Parafrankia irregularis: one gene and its partner. The protein of the gene in region 1 interacts with the protein of each later gene in a pairwise test. Links are inferred from orthologs where the notes say so. Each region holds a gene or a part of one and is shown in the gene's direction. Other genes may lie near its edges.

Region 1 (4,282 bases):
TCTCGCTGGACCATCCGGAGCTCGGATCGACGGTCGAGTCCGTCGCGGCGGAGAAGGCCGGCATCATCCGGCCGGACTCGCTGCTCGTGCTGGCCCAGCAGCAGCTGCCCGCCGCGGAGGTGCTGCTGCGCCGGGCCGCCGAGCTGGGCGCGACGGTCGCCCGGGAGGGCCTGGAGTTCGGTGTCGTCGGCCGGCGGGCCGCCGTCGGCGGGCAGATGCTGACCCTGCGGGGCCTCGGTGGGACCTACGAGGAGGTCTTCCTGCCGCTGCACGGCGTGCATCAGGCGCACAACGCGGCGGTGGCGCTGGCGGCAGTCGAGGCCTTCCTCGGCGGTGGGCAGAACCAGCTGGACGCGGACGCCGTGCTCGCCGGGTTCGCCCAGGCGAGTTCGCCGGGCCGGCTTGAGGTGGTCCGGCGTTCGCCGACGATCGTTCTGGACGGCGCGCACAACGTCGCCGGCGCCGTGGCCCTCGCGGCCGCGGTGGACGAGGCCTTCGGCTTCGAGTCCCTCGTCGGTGTGGTCGCCGTCCTGGGCGACAAGGACGCGGATGGCATCCTCGCCGCGTTGGAGCCGGTCTTCAGCAACGTCGTGATCACGCAGAGCACCTCGCCGCGGGCGATGCCGGCGGACGATCTGGCGGCGGTCGCGGTGGATGTCTTCGGCGCCGACCGGGTCGAGGTGGCGCTGCGTCTGGACGACGCGCTGGACGCCGCGGTGCGCCTGGCCGAGGAGGAAGGCGAGCTGGGTGGCACCGGAGTGCTGGTCACCGGCTCACTGGTGACGGTGGGGGAGGCCCGCCGTCTCCTCGGCCGCTGACTGCCGCTGACCATCGGCCGCTGACCGGCCGCTGCCCGTGGCACCGCCGCGCCGTCGCGCCGTCGCGCCACTCCGACGGGTGGTCTCGGGGGAGTGCGCGCGCCGGTCCGGATCGTGGACCCTGTAGGTTTGCCAGGGGCCAACCGGTCGCGCCAGTAGCCGCGGACCGTCCGGCCATCCCGCGTCAAAGATGACGAAACGAGTCTGAAGGAGTCCCGTGTCCTCCGAGCGCACCCTCATCCTGGTCAAGCCCGACGGCGTCAGCCGTGGCCTCATCGGTGAGGTCATCGGTCGTCTCGAGCGCAAGGGGCTGAAGATCGTCGCCCTGGAGCTGCGCACGCTGGAGCGCTCGGTCGCCGAGACCCACTACGGCGAGCACGCCAGCAAGCCCTTCTTCGGCGAGCTGGTCGACTTCATCACCTCTGGCCCGCTGGTCGCCCTGGTGGCGGAGGGCCCGCGGGCGACGGAGGCGGCGCGTGGCCTCATCGGCGCCACCGACCCGGTGAAGGCGGTCCCCGGTTCGCTGCGCGGTGACTTCGCGCTGGAGATCGGCCAGAACCTCGTGCACGGCTCGGATTCGCCGGAGTCGGCCAAGCGCGAGATCGACCTGTTCTTCCCCGGCCTGAGCTGACCTGCCGGCACCGGGTGCCTCGTCCTCACCCCTGGTGGGTGGCGGGGTTCCACCGGCGCGGGTGAGCCGCCGGACGGGCGTGGCCTCGTCGAGGTGCTCACCCGGCCGCCGGCCGCCGTGGTCGGCCCGGTGTCCTCGGGTGTTCCGTCCCCGATCGGGGGAAGTCTCGTCCCTGCCGGGTGCCCGATCGGCGGCGGTCCGCCGCTGACCTGCCACCCGTCCATGGATGATGTGGAGCCGGGCGGCGTGCCGCGCGTGCCCCGGTGCGTGTGGGGTGACACGCTTCCCGGTCGGCTCGGCGACGTCGTCGGGGGCGGTCTACGCTTTCACCTACCCGGAGCGTGCCCGGTGGCTCGCCGTAATCGCCGTACCGGCGGTCACGGTGAACGGGTCCACACGAGGCGCATCCGGGCCGTCCCGCCCGTTCGACGAACTCTGTACGCGTTTCGCGCGTTGGTCGGAGAAGGCCGGTCGGTGTCGTCCGCGTGCGCCGTCCGGATCCGTCCCACCTCGCGCCCCTCGGGAAGGCCGGCACCCGACGATGTCCAGTTCGCTGTCGTTCCTCGGTCGTGACATGGCCGTCGACCTCGGTACCGCCAACACGCTCGTCTACGTCCGTGGCCGGGGCATCGTGCTCAACGAGCCCAGTGTCGTCGCGATCAACACCACGACCTCGGGAATCCTCGCCGTCGGAACCGACGCGAAAAGAATGATCGGCCGTACTCCGGGCAACGTGGTGGCGGTCCGCCCACTGAAGGACGGCGTCATCGCCGACTTCGAGACCACCGAGCGGATGCTGCGGTACTTCATCCAGAAGGTGCACCGGCGGCGTCATTTCGCCAAGCCCCGGCTGGTGGTGTGCGTCCCGTCCGGCATCACCGGTGTGGAGCAGCGCGCGGTGAAGGACGCCGGCTACCAGGCCGGAGCCCGGAAGGTCTACATCATCGAGGAGCCGATGGCGGCGGCGATCGGCGCCGGCCTCCCGGTGCACGAGCCGACCGGCAACATGGTCGTGGACATCGGTGGCGGCACGACCGAGGTCGCGGTCATCTCGCTGGGCGGCATCGTCACCAGCCAGTCGATCCGCACCGCCGGCGACGAGCTCGACACGGCGATCATCTCCTACGTGAAGAAGGAGTACTCGCTGATGCTCGGCGAGCGGACCGCCGAGGAGATCAAGATGGCGATCGGCTCGGCATACAAGGTTCCGGAGGAGCCGAGCGCCGAGATCCGCGGTCGTGACCTGGTGACGGGCCTGCCCAAGACCATCGTGGTGACCGCCGAGGAGATCCGCAAGGCCACCGAGGAGCCCGTGAACGCGGTCATCGACGCGGTCAAGGTGACCCTCGACCGGTGCCCGCCGGAGCTGTCCGGCGACATCATGGACCGCGGCATCGTCCTGACCGGCGGCGGTGCGCTGCTGCGCGGGCTGGACGAGCGGCTGCGGCACGAGACCGGAATGCCGATCCACATCGCGGAGAACCCGCTGCATTCGGTGGCGATGGGGTCGGGCAAGTTCGTCGAGGAGTTCGAGGCGCTGCAGCAGGTTCTCATCTCCGAGCCGAAGCGCTGACGGCCCGCGCGGCGCGGCCGGTGGGGACCGGGCCGCGCCCTCGGCGGCGTGCGGCGGCATGGGAGTTCGGTGGCAGGAGTGTGGCGGTGGCAGGCGGCGATGGAGGACCGACGTGGGACGTGACACCAGGCGCTCCCGTCTCGTCATCGCCGTCCTGCTCGTCCTCGCGTTCACGCTGATCACGCTCGACTACCGGACCAGCGACTCGGCGCCCGGTGCCCGGGGGGTGCTGCATTCGATCGTGGGCGGGGTCGAGAACGCGGTGACCACGGTGACCCGGCCGGTCGGCCGAACCGTGTCGTCGCTGACCCACCCGAACCGCTACCACGATCGCGCCGACCGGCTCACCGAGGAGAACGCGCAGCTGCGTCGGCAGATCTCCGACGACGCCGAGATCGACCGGTTGGCCGGTGAGCTCTCGGACCTGCGCCTGCTCGCCGACAAGGGGCAGTACACGATCGTGCCGGCCCGGGTCATCGCGGTCGGTGACGTCACCGGGATGGACTGGACGGTGACGATCAATGCCGGCCGCCGCGACGGCCTCGCCGTGGACAAGGTGGTCGTGAACGCGGCCGGCCTGGTCGGGACGGTCACGTCGGTCACCGACAGCACCGCGGTCGTCAAGCTGATCTGCGATCCGAGCAGCCGCATCGGCGCGCGTCTGGAGCAGACCAAGCTGCTCGGCGCGGTCGCCGGTGGCCAGGGTCCGTCCACTCTGACCTTCACCCTCTATGACGCCTCCTACCAGGTGCAAAAGGGTGACCGATTGGTTACGTTTGGTAGTCTCGATTACGTGGCGGGAGTGCCGATCGGCGAAGTGACCGAGGTGGTGGATGTCGGTGGCCTCTCTCGTACCGCCGAGGTCCGCCCCTTCGTCTCAATCGGCACGCTCGACCTGGTCGGCGTGATCGTCGGTGGCCCCGCCACCGACCCGGGTGACCGGGTGCTCCCGCCCCGCGCGGTGCCGGACTCCGGCGCGGCCGGCTCCACCGACAGCCAGGCGCCGAGTGGGCAGGCGCCCGCCGGCCAGGCGCAGAGCGGTGAGACGCCGGCCGGGCAGGCCCCGGCCGGTGGGGGAGCCCCGGCGGCCCAGGGCGCGGGGTGACGCGGCGGTGTGGGATGGCGGGTTCTCCGAGGAACGGCTGCATCCGCGTGCCTTCGCGGCCGCGGTTGCGCTGCTGGCCGTCGCCGTCGTCCTGCAGGTGTCGGTGGTGGCCCGGCTCGGCGCCCCGCTTGGCCGCCCCGATCTGGTGATCGTGC
Region 2 (6,483 bases), on another replicon or contig:
CTCCGACGGCAGCCTCGTTTCGCCTCCCGGCAGGTCGTCAGTCGCGCGCGTCGTCCGGGTAGCGCACGGTCACGCCACCACCGCTCGAACCGACGTCGATCCGGCTCGGGCTGGACGGATCATGGCGAACCTCGCTGGTGCGCACCGATCCACCGCTCGACGAGGCGCGGATGTTGTACGGCTCGCCGGTGTCGGGCACCACCACGGTGACCCCTCCGCCCGACGACCGCACCACCGCGTCGCTCGGGGCCGAGGCGAAGGTGAGGCGCACACCGCCGCCGCTCGACGACACGTCGACCATCTCGGACCGCAGGCGCTGGCCGGTGATCCCGCCGCCACTGGAGCGTAGGCGCAACGGCCCACCCACATCGTCGACCCGCACCCCACCGCCGGACGACGACACGTCGATCGCGGAGTCGATCCCCTCGACACGTACCCCACCACCAGAGCCGCGGACGTGGACCGCGACGTCGGCGGGCACCCGGATCGTGTAGTCGACGCCGCACCACTGGCTGAGGAAAGGGTGACACGAGGCCTGGACCACGAGCTTCTCACCGTCGACCCACGACTCGTTCCTCGGTTTCCGCAGGCCGTAGGTGACCTTCGCCTCGACCACGATCTCATCGGCGTCGGTTGCCACGATGCGCGTGCTTCCCGCGCCGTTGTGCACGTCGAGCGAGCGGACATCCTGAGTGAACACGCCACGCGTGTTCGAGCGGTCGAAGGCCCACAGCTGCATGAACGAGACGGCGCCGTAGACGAGCGTCGTGACGGCGACGACGCTGCCGAACGCGATCCACGCCGCGCGTGCACCGGAGCGATGCGGAGGTCGCGGCGCCGGCACTGGTCGTGTTTCTGTGATCACGGGGCCCCCAGCCACTGGAGTACGGCGAGCACACGGCGATGGTCGTGGTCGGTGGGTGCGAGGTCGAGCTTCGCGAAGATGCCGCGAACGTGCTTCTCGACCGCACCGTCGCTGACGACGAGGTGATGAGCGATGGCGCTGTTGGTGCGGCCCTCGGCCATGAGCTGCAGCACCTCGCGCTCGCGGGCGGTGAGCCGGTCGAGCGGATCGCGGCGGCGGCTGCGCGCCAGCAGCTGCGCGACGACCTCGGGGTCGAGGACCGTGTCGCCGTCACCGACCCGCCGCACCGCTTCGACGAAGTCGCCCACGTCGGCCACCCGATCCTTCAGGAGATAGCCGAGCTTCCCGTTGTCGCCCGTGAGCAGGTCGGTGGCGTAGCGCTCCTCGACGTACTGCGACAGCAGGAGGATGCCCACGCCGGGCCAGCGGCGACGGACCTCGATCGCGGCACGAACGCCTTCGTCGGCGAACGTCGGCGGCATGCGCACATCGACGATGGCCAGATCGGGGGCGTGCCGCTCGACCGCCTCGATCAGCTGCGCGGCGTCTCCCACCGCGGCGATCACGTCCTCGCCGGCGTCTGCCAGCAGGCGGACGAGACCGGCGCGCAGCAGCACCGAGTCCTCCGCGATCACGATCCGCATGGCAGCTCGACCAGAACCGAGGTCGGCCCGCCTGGCGGGCTCAGCACCTGCATCCATCCGCCGAGCCCGCGCACCCGTTCGTCGAGGCCCTGCAGGCCGGTTCCCCCGGCCAGGGTGGCGCCACCGCGGCCGTTGTCGCTGATGTCGATCACGAGCAGGTCGCCGCGCCGGGCTATGGAAACCTTCGCCGCCGAGGCCTGCGAGTGTTTCGTGACGTTGGTGAGTGCTTCGGCGACGATGAAGTACGCCGCGCTCTCGACGGTGGACGGTGGTCGGGGGTCGACCGTGATGTCGAGTTGAACGGGGATCGGGCAGCGGGCCACCACCGCGGACAGTGCCGCGTCGAGGCCGCGGTCCTCAAGGATCGCCGGGTGGAAGCCCCGGACGAGATCACGCAGCTCGGCCAGCGCGGCCTTGGCTTCCTGGTGTGCGTTGGTGACGAGCTGGCGGGCGCGTTCGGGGTCCCGGTCGAACTTCTCCCGGACCATGCCGAGGTCCATCGCCAGCGCGACGAGTCGTTGCTGCGCCCCGTCGTGCAGGTCACGCTCGATGCGTCGCCGTTCGGCCTCGGCGCTGTCAACCGCGGCGGACCGCCCGGCCTCGGCCGAGGTGCGGCTGGCCTCGAGCCGGGTGACCTGCTCGCGCAGCTCGGTCTCGGGAGAGGGACCGAGGAGCGCGCGAACGATCAGACCACTGGCCGTCGTGAGCGCGACGGTTGCCCAGGGTGCGGCGACGAGCAGCCCGATGGCCCCGGTGACGCTGCCGGCGAGCGCACCACTGACACCAGACAGCTCGAACAGGCCGAACTCGGCGCTGTCACCCGGCAACGCACCGAGGTAGAGCGGCAGGATCAGCAGCGCGAAGGATCCGCTCCACACCGTGGTCAGCACCGCGAGCCTGATCACTCCGATGGGCATCAGCAACAGGCAGTAGGCGATCTCGCGCCAGCGGCTGGCGGACCTGGATCGCTGACCGAGGCGACTCAACCAGTTGCGGCTGGTGAACGGCGCGTGCGGTGACGGTAGATGGATGTCGAGCAGGGCGGCGGCCCGCGACCGCTCCAGTGCTCCGATGACGCTGGCGCTGACGAACAGCGACCAGATGAACGGCAGTGCCACCGGAAAAATGATCAGCAGCGAGGCGGAGACCGCCAGAAGCGTGATCACAAGGACGAACGAGACCGTGCCGATGAACAGGTCGAGCACGCCGTGCACGACGCCGTACCACGTACGCACCGTTCGCCACGGCGAGAGCAGCTTCCTGACCATGTGCTCACCGTAGGGAAAACGCTCACCACCACGCCATCCCGCCTGCCGCCGTCATGGGAGTAGGGATTTCCCTACTCGCGGATGCCGGCCCGGCCCCGCCCGGCCCCGCCCGGCCCGGTCCCGTGACGGGAGGCGGTGCGACGTAGGCTGATCAGCCATGTCGGCGCAACCACTGCAGGAACTTGTCGAACCAGGCTGGGCCCAGGCTCTCGAACCGGTCGCCGACCAGATCGCGGCCATGGGTGACTTCCTACGCGCCGAGATCGCCGCGGGCCGCACCTACCTGCCGGCCGGACCACATGTGCTGCGGGCCTTCCAGCAGCCGTTCGACGAGGTGCGGGTGCTGATCGTCGGGCAGGATCCCTACCCGACGCCGGGGATGGCCATCGGCTACAGCTTCGCGGTGTCCCCCGAGGTGCGCAGGCTTCCCGGCAGCCTGCAGAACATCTTCCAGGAGCTGAGCGCGGATCTCGATCTGCCCAGGCCCGCCAACGGCGACCTGACCCCCTGGACGAGTCAGGGCGTCCTGCTGCTGAACAGGGCGCTGACGACCGCGCCGCGCCAGCCCGGCTCGCACCGGGGCAAGGGCTGGGAGCAGGTCACCGAGCAGGCGATCCGGGCGCTGGCCGGGCGGGGCAAGCCGCTCGTCGCGATCCTGTGGGGTCAGGACGCACGTAGCCTGCGGCCGTTCCTGGACGGTGCGGCGGTGATCGAGTCCACGCACCCGTCGCCCCGCTCGGCTGACCGTGGCTTCTTCGGGTCCCGGCCGTTCAGCCGGGCCAACGACCTGCTGCTCCGGCAGGGCGCACAGCCCGTCGACTGGCGCCTGCCGTAATCCTGGCCTGCCTCGGTGGATCCGAGGCAGGCCAGGCTGTCAGGTCAGACCAGGTCAGCAGCTGGTCGCGGCGAGCAGGTCGAGCGAGACGGCTTCCGCCATCTCCTGGTAGCCGGCGAGGCTGGGGTGCAGGTTGTCCGGCGAGGCGTAGGCGGGCAGCAGCTGGGACGGCTTCGCCGGGTCGCGCACGGCGGCGTCGAAGTCGACCACGCCGTCCGCCAGGGTCTGGGTCCGGACCCAGGTGTTGATCTGCTGCCGGTAGTTCTCGCTGTTCGGCGCGAGGAACGTGCCGTCGACGATCGCGTTGGCCGCGGGCGTGATCGTGCCCAGCCAGATCTTGAGGCCGGCGGCGTGCGCCTTTGTGATCAGCTCGGTGTAGGCGTCCGTGATCTGCTGGGGGGTGACGCCGTTGCCGAGCCCGAGGTCGTTGATGCCCTCCAGCACCAGGACTCCGGCGACACCGGGGATGTCCAGTGCGTCGGCCTGGAAACGTGACAGTCCGCTGGGCCCGGCGAAGGAGATCAGGGTGCCGAGGAGCTGGTTGGAGCCGATTCCGGCGTTGACGACCGAGACGGGCAGGCCGGCCGCGTTCACCCGGCGCTGCAGATAGTCGGGGTAACGGCCGTTCTTGTCGGCCACGCTCTTGTCCGCCGGAATGCTCACCGGGCTTCCGCCGACGAAGCCGTCCGTGATGGAGTCACCGAACGCCACGACCGACCGGGCGCTGGCCTGCACGTCGAGCCCACTGACGTAGAACCAGCTGAGCGTCTTCTCGGTGAAACGCGAGTCGCTGGTCTGGATCGTGAGGTCGCCAGCACCCGCCCTTGTGTAATAGGAGGTCGCGTTCGCGTTCCAGTGCCGGGTCGGCGGGCTGGTGGTGGCGGGCAGGTACATGCTGATCGTCAGCGGTGTGAACGTCTCGACCGCCAACGCGACCGGGTCGCTGACGATCTCCTGGCCCGCGGGCACGGTCACCGAGGCCGCGCCACCGAACGTGACCTCCACCGGAGTCCCGATCGCGGCGCCGCTCTGCTGCCGCGCGGCTGTCACGTGCGCGAAGGTCAGCGGACTGGTGCCGAACCGGTTGCTCAGGTGGATCCGGGCCGATGACCCGCTCAGGTGCGGTGTGATCACCGTCCGCAGCGTCTGCCTGGTCAGTCGCTCGGGAATGATCCCGAGGGACGGGTCGACGAACGACGAGGCGTCGGTGGGGCTGGCGGCCCAGCTGGCCACCCACTGCTCGGCCCCGCAGGTGCCGGCGGGGGCAGCGGAGACCGACGTGGCGCCGGCACCGGTGGCCGCCAGTCCGGTTCCCGCTACGGCTAATCCGAGGGCCGCCACGACGATGGCGGCCTTTCGTGACCTCATGCGCATGCTCACTGTCTCCTTCTCGCGCCTGCCGTCTGATGGGCGAAGGCTGTTTGATGGCCGCCAGCCGCGTCCGGAGCGCAAGGGCTAGTGGGCCGAACAACCATGCCAACGGCCGGGGATGCTCCGTTTCACCATCCCCGCGTCCGGCATGGAAGCTATTACCGCCGAAATTTTATCGTCAACACCAACTACCCGTTGGTGCCTGAATTCTTGCAAGCATGGCGGAGCTTGCTGCATGTCTACTTCGGTGCGAACAGGCGGTAGTGCGTCCCATCGGGAAGAAAAGTGGGACGTGAGCATCCGGAAAGTCTCACAATTAAATCGAGCCTCGGTCATCTCGATTTCGACCGCGGTCAATATGGAAGGATATCGAGCGGCATGAAGGGACAGGGCGGTCCCGGACTTCGAGTGATCACGTTGGATGCCGGTCGTCATGCGCGGTGGCGCATCGGTTACTAGTCTCGCGCCCGTGGGATGGCCGGCGGCGGGTGCGGTGCTGGGCGGGGAGAGCGATGTGCTGCGGCTGCCGTCCGTCGTAACCAGTGCTGACGTTGCCGAGCGATGGGTGTGCCGGCTGGCGGTGGAGTCCGGCCTGGCTGCCGACGACTGCGAGTGGCTGGCGCTGGCGGTGCGCGAGGCCGTGGTCAACGCGGTGATCCACGGGAATCGTCTCGATCCGGACCTGCCGGTTCGTCTGCTCCTCGACCGCGCCGAACGCCGGATCACCGTGACTGTCAGCGACCGGGGCTCGGGTTTCACCCCTTGCGTGGCGAGTGATCGCGAGGTGAACCTCACGCCTTCGGGCCGGGGGATGATCCTCATCGCCCACGGCGTCGATGCCCTGGACGTCATTCGCCGCACCGATCCACCGGGATGCGACGTGGTCCTGGTGAAACATCTACCGGAAGGGCAGCCCTGATACCCATGAAGATCAACCGTCGCCAGCAGAACGGCGTCACGATCCTCGACCTGTCCGGCGCGATCACTATCGGGGAGGGGGACATTGTGCTTCGTGAGGCCGTCAACGACGAGATGGAGAACGGCACCCGCAACCTCCTGCTCAACTGTGCCAGCGTGACCGGCATCGACAGCTCCGGTATCGGCGGGCTCGTCAGCTCGTACACCACGGCCCAGAAACATGGCGGGAGTCTCAAACTGCTCAACCTGACCCAGAAGGCCGGTGATCTTCTGGTCATCACCAAGCTGATGACCGTGTTCGAGATCCACGACGACGAGAAGGAGGCCGTCGCCAGCTTCTGAGCCTGGCGGGTCTGCTTCCTCGGACTTTGGTTGCGGCAGAGCAAGAGTGGAGGATTTTGGTCGTTCCGACAGCCGAAATCCTCCACTCTTGCGGGTCGTCAAATGACTCGGCGCCCCGTTTGTCCCTCTTGAGCTGTATTGCCGGTGCGGCGCGACGGTGCCGGACCGTCAGCGGCGGCGGGTGGCGAAGTGGTGGGCCATGGCCTCGAGCAGGCGGGTGTCGAACCGCAGGTCGGCGCA

The links. Proteins that work in one complex are often made in the same cells at the same time.
Region 2: the proteins of ndk (region 1) and AWX74_RS23270 interact in binary tests that used the Escherichia coli proteins (3 or more experiments, as listed by UniProt). The link is inferred for Parafrankia irregularis from one-to-one orthologs.

Annotation. Positions count from the first base shown.
Region 1 is NZ_FAOZ01000001.1:503,434-507,715, reverse strand. Bases 1-2,742 are described here. They hold ndk (nucleoside-diphosphate kinase), read left to right. Parts: upstream 1-1,035; coding sequence 1,036-1,449; downstream 1,450-2,742. Other genes in these bases: AWX74_RS02060 (rod shape-determining protein), read left to right, coding at 1,991-2,742; AWX74_RS02070 (bifunctional folylpolyglutamate synthase/dihydrofolate synthase), read left to right, coding at 1-818. Outside these bases: more of AWX74_RS02060, read left to right, coding at 2,743-3,022; rod shape-determining protein MreC, read left to right, coding at 3,135-4,127; rod shape-determining protein MreD, read left to right, coding at 4,135-4,282. UniProt on the Escherichia coli protein: Major role in the synthesis of nucleoside triphosphates other than ATP. The ATP gamma phosphate is transferred to the NDP beta phosphate via a ping-pong mechanism, using a phosphorylated active-site intermediate.
Region 2 is NZ_FAOZ01000017.1:94,848-101,330, reverse strand. The notes cover bases 2,031-4,773. They hold AWX74_RS23270 (uracil-DNA glycosylase), read left to right. Parts: upstream 2,031-2,934; coding sequence 2,935-3,612; downstream 3,613-4,773. Other genes in these bases: AWX74_RS23265 (GDSL-type esterase/lipase family protein), read right to left, coding at 3,667-4,773; AWX74_RS23275 (sensor histidine kinase), read right to left, coding at 2,031-2,777. In the rest of the region: AWX74_RS23285 (DUF4097 family beta strand repeat-containing protein), read right to left, coding at 38-844; AWX74_RS23280 (response regulator), read right to left, coding at 862-1,509; more of AWX74_RS23275, read right to left, coding at 1,497-2,030; more of AWX74_RS23265, read right to left, coding at 4,774-4,980; AWX74_RS23260 (ATP-binding protein), read left to right, coding at 5,477-5,902; AWX74_RS23255 (STAS domain-containing protein), read left to right, coding at 5,908-6,243; AWX74_RS23250 (polyprenyl synthetase family protein), read right to left, coding at 6,412-6,483. UniProt on the Escherichia coli protein: Excises uracil residues from the DNA which can arise as a result of misincorporation of dUMP residues by DNA polymerase or due to deamination of cytosine.